Regions from separate parts of the Aeribacillus pallidus genome, predicted to be linked through region 2. Evidence: a T-box and tRNA genes for the amino acid it is inferred to sense, from the RefSeq annotation. Region 2 holds a T-box; the other holds one or more tRNA genes.
What was found. A T-box is a leader RNA that pairs with one kind of tRNA and senses whether it is charged. The one in region 2 lies ahead of ABES52_RS11145 (valine--tRNA ligase), so its partner is inferred to be a tRNA-Val.

Region 1: it encodes a tRNA-Val, which carries the amino acid that the T-box ahead of ABES52_RS11145 (valine--tRNA ligase) is inferred to sense. The anticodon was not compared.

Annotation. Positions count from the first base shown of each region.
Region 1 is NZ_JBCNBW010000005.1:71,457-73,945, reverse strand. Features, by position in the region: gene ABES52_RS01715 (TRAP transporter permease) at 1-302, shown strand, start outside; gene ABES52_RS01710 (DsbA family oxidoreductase) at 396-1,031, shown strand; tRNA gene ABES52_RS01705 (tRNA-Val) at 1,140-1,212, shown strand; gene ABES52_RS01700 (ISL3 family transposase) at 1,476-2,489, opposite strand, start outside.
Region 2 is NZ_JBCNBW010000046.1:43,274-45,762, forward strand. Features, by position in the region: gene ABES52_RS11145 (valine--tRNA ligase) at 1-1,301, opposite strand, end outside; T-box leader at 1,349-1,585, opposite strand; gene ABES52_RS11150 (YszA family small membrane protein) at 1,772-1,960, shown strand; gene ysxE (spore coat protein YsxE) at 1,969-2,489, opposite strand, start outside.

The sequences.
Region 1 (2,489 bases), on a different contig from region 2:
TTATTATCCCGTACATGTTTGTCTATAATCCAGCGTTATTAATGATTGATACAACGATTCCACACCTTCTATGGGTCATTTTCACAGCAATTTCAGGAATGATCGCCATTGGTGCAGGGATGATTGGCTACTGGTATCGTAAGCTTATGATTCCTGAACGTCTTCTCTCCATTGCTGGGGGGCTTATGTTGATTTACCCAGAAGGAATGACTGATATGATTGGTCTAGGCATTTTTGTGCTCATGATCGTGCTTCAATTTGTCTTCAAACGTGAAAATAAAGAAGTTAACGCACGTGCGTAACAAATCGAGGGGAGAACCCTCGATTTGTTTTTTAAGCATATTTCTCGCGTTTTAGTAAAAGACGTGATACGTTAGCATTGGAAGGTGAAAAGCATGAAAATTACCGTTTATTCTGATTTTGTTTGTCCGTTTTGCTTTTTAGGTAAACAAACGTTACACGAAGCCGTAAAAGATAAAGATGTAGAAATCGAATGGAAACCGTTTGAATTACGACCAGAAGGAACCCAACCGCTATCACCAAAAAGCCAATACATTCAGCAAGGCTGGAAAATGTCTGTGGAGCCATTAGCAGATCGGTTAGGAGTTAAGATGATGTTACCGGAAATGGATCCGCACCCACGTACCCAAAAAACGCATGAAGGCTTCCAGTTTGCGAAAGAACGTGGAAAAGGCAAAGAATACGTTGAAGCCGTCTTCCAAGCGTTTTGGCAGGAAGGGAAGGACATTGGAAACGTGGACGTCTTAGCTTCCATTGCTGAAGAAGTGGGCCTTGAACGTGAAAAGTTTACTGAAGCGTTACAAAATGGAGATTACGCTCAAGCACATCAAGTTGAGCTCCAACACGCCTACCGTGAAGCGAACGTTACCGCTGTTCCAACGATCATCATCGGAAACCGCAAACTGCAAGGCGTCCAACCGAAGGAAGTGCTTGAACAAGTCATCGCTGAACAAAGCACTGGTCATGACGATCATTCTGGCCAAGCCTGTGGAATCGACGCGTGTGAATAAAACAGTCTTATAAGGCTGTTTTATTCACTCAAAAAAAATAAAAAAACCCGTTGACAGTTCAGGCTAAACCATGTATATTATTAATTGTCCGATACAATAGCATAACGTGATTCCGTAGCTCAGCTGGGAGAGCGCCACCTTGACAGGGTGGAGGTCGCTGGTTCGAGCCCAGTCGGAATCATTATGAAGCAAAAGCCTGTAACCCAAATGGGATACAGGCTTTTTACTTTATTTAGTACAGATACTTGATTTTTATAATATTGTCATTTGGTCACATTTTGGTCACAAGATTTTTTATGCCTTCTCAAAAATGTCTGCAACATCATTATGATGATGTGTGGTAAGAATTTTGCTAATATAGTTTTTTATAAAAATCCCAAAAGTGTGGTTCTGTTCAATAAAACGTGCTTGATTCTTCCTCTAATCGCTTAATTTCTCTACTTTTCAAGGTTGTTGACATTCTAATCTGATTCGTAAGGTAAACTTCTCTTGATTTGGACAACCGAAACTACGGCGTTTTATGGTTTTGATCAAGTTATTGGTTCCTTCGATTTTGGCATTAGTTATTCGATATTTGAAATAGTTCAGAATTTCTGTTTTCCATTGGAGGAGGGTTTTTGCTATTCGCCTTGTGGCAGATGCACCATCCCATAAATAGTAATCTATCCATGCTTGTAAACTCTGCTCTCCTTCTTGATATGTATGACTTTGATAAACTCGACGTATAGCTTGGAGAGCTTGATACTGCTGGTATAGATTCGTATCTTCATCTAACCATTTAGATAGCTTGTCTTTTTCTTGGGGATCTAACAGCTTAGGATCTGTCATTAATAGTCGGCGTTGATAACGAATTTCGAGGTGTTTGGTCGCATATTTTGAACTCAATTTTCTGGCGCGTTCTAAGGCAGCTGTGAAAAGTTGAATAACGTGAAATTTGTCGGCGACAATATCTACATGAGGCCACACTTCTTGTATGGTTTTCGCCATTCCAGGAGCTAAATCGGTGACAGCTACTACTGGTGCAATGAATGGATACCGTTTCAACGCCTCCTGAATTTGTGCACGACTCCTTCCTTCTGAAACTTGCCATATATGGCCCGTCTCTGCATCTTGGATGGCTAGACTATATTTGTGTCCCTTTTTGAGTGAAAATTCATCAATGCAAACTTTTGTAGGAGAGGAATGGTTCTCAGGCTTAGCCACAAGTCTCTCTGCTTCTTGGTAAAACCAATGAGTAATGGTTGATGGAGAAATCCCTGTCTTCTTAGAGACAGATTGAAACGTATTCCCCTTGCATTCTTGAATAACCATCTCTTTAAAACGATTTGTCACTTTTCCTCTTTGTGGAATTCCAGGCCACTCCACACTCCATGAAATCCCACAATCATCACAGCGTTGACGGTAAACAGGTACCCGAACATAGATAAGACCATGGGTCGGAATAAACAAATGTTTTAG
Region 2 (2,489 bases):
TCATGATCGACATATACTTCACCCGTTTCTTTGTGATACCAAGCCGGGATACGATGCCCCCACCATAATTGTCGTGAAATACACCAGTCTCGAATATTTTCTAACCAATGTAAATATGTTTTCTCAAAGCGTTCTGGAACGAACTGTACTTTGTTTTCCGTTTTTTGAAGTTCAATTGCCGCTTCTGCTAACGGCTTCATCTTTACGAACCATTGAGTAGATAGGTAAGGTTCGACGACCGCACCGCTTCGTTCAGAGTGTCCGACTGAATGTAAATGTTCTTCGATTTTAAAGAGTACTCCTTGCTCTTGAAGATCTTTTACAATTTGTTTGCGGCACTCAAAACGGTCAAGTCCCTTATATGGCCCCGCTTCGTCATTCATCGTACCATCTTCGTTCATCACTAAAATACGAGGTAAATTGTGACGGTTACCAATTTCAAAGTCGTTCGGGTCATGGGCTGGTGTAATTTTTACTGCACCAGAACCGAATTCCATATCGACGTATTCGTCAGCAATAATCGGGATTTCACGACCAACAATTGGTAAAATAACCGTTTTGCCAATTAAATGTTTATAACGCTCGTCTTCAGGATGAACAGCGACAGCTGTGTCTCCGAGCATCGTTTCTGGACGAGTAGTTGCCACTTCAATATAACCTGAACCGTCAGCTAACGGATATTTCAAATGATAAAGGGAACCTTGTACGTCCTTGTAAATAACTTCAATGTCGGATAAAGCTGTTTTCGTTACTGGGTCCCAGTTAATAATGTATTCTCCACGGTAAATTAATCCTTTTTTATAAAGTGAAACGAACACTTCCCGAACCGCTTTTGAAAGTCCTTCATCTAACGTGAAACGTTCACGAGAGTAATCGAGGCCTAGTCCAAGTTTGGCCCATTGCTTACGAATATGGTCAGCGTACTCTTCTTTCCATTTCCACGTTTCTTCAACAAACTTCTCCCGTCCTAAATCGTAACGAGATTTTCCTTCGTTACGCAATTTTTCTTCTACTTTCGCTTGAGTAGCAATTCCTGCATGGTCCATTCCTGGAAGCCAGAGCACATCGTATCCTTGCATACGTTTCATGCGAGTAATAATATCTTGTAACGTCGTATCCCACGCATGACCTAAATGAAGTTTTCCAGTTACGTTCGGTGGTGGAATAACAATTGTATACGGTTCTTTATCCGGATCATCTTTTGCTTCAAAAAATTTGCCGTTTAACCACCATTCATAACGACCCTTTTCAATGGACTTCGGATCGTATTTCGTAGGCATCGAAATTTCTTTCGTTTCCATCAAACTCCTCCTTTAACTTTCTATGAAAATAAAAAAACTCCTTACGTCAAAAGGACGAAAGGAGAAGCTTCGCGGTACCACCTTTTTTCCAAGCAAACCTAGTCTTGCTTGGCACTTCATTACATAACGGCTACTCACCGGCTTCCATTACTAAACGTTGTTCGTCGTTCACAGAAGCAGCTCATGGGCGACCTTCCAATAGTTTAGCTTAGGAAATCTCTCAGCTACTGATTTCCCTCTCTGAAAGCCTTACCTATTGTACTCTTCCCAATCGTTGCTGTTTATGTATGCTTTGATTTTATCGTATCGAAAACAGTTGACTTTCGTCAATAATTATTTCCGAAAAAATTAAATATATACAAGCCTTTTTTAAAAAAGACACGTAATGTGTTCCTTATTTTTTTCACACGATTTTAAATAGGTAGTCATACATATATAGTATATATTTGTTAAAAGAAGGAGGAAGCTTGATGCGCAGATATAACCCTTATAAATGGCCTCCTTGGTTAAAAAATGTACGGAATGTCATGCAGCAATTTATTTATCCTCTTGTTGTGTTCCAAGGTATTCGGACGCTGTTCTTCCCAACTTCATTTGATGTGTTTTTGCTAGCCTTGTTAATCCTTTTAGCTATTGCTTTTCATTATGAATGGATTTAAAAAAGCCCTTACTCACTTTGCGAAGTGGTTTGGGCTTCTTTTTGTTGCTCAACCTTTGATTTTTCAATTTCATCCATTCGTATAGACACATATTCTGTATTCTTTAATAACCAGTAAGATTGTTGTAATTTAGCGACCGAACGTAATTCGCTCTGTTTTTTCGGACGATTAAAATAGTCTTGAGAAAGACGATACATATGTCCGGGATGGGCTAAATAACTTTGAAATAGCAGAAATTCATCTTTTTTGAACGGAAAGTGGTGCCAATACGTGTATATCCAATCGATGCATTCTTCATGCTGTTTGGGATATGTTTTGAGCAACCGTGCTATAAATGGCAGTAAATCATGAATTGGCGTTGTCATTTTCGCCCGCTCGTAGTTTGTAAAAAAACCATAACCATTTTCGTCAAATAAAAAATGCTCTGGTGATACTTTTCCGTGCGTAATGACAACCCGCGTTTTCTTTTCTTCTTTCGTTTCTTCGTACCACTCTTCTAATTTTCTAATGGCATATTGATACGCTAACG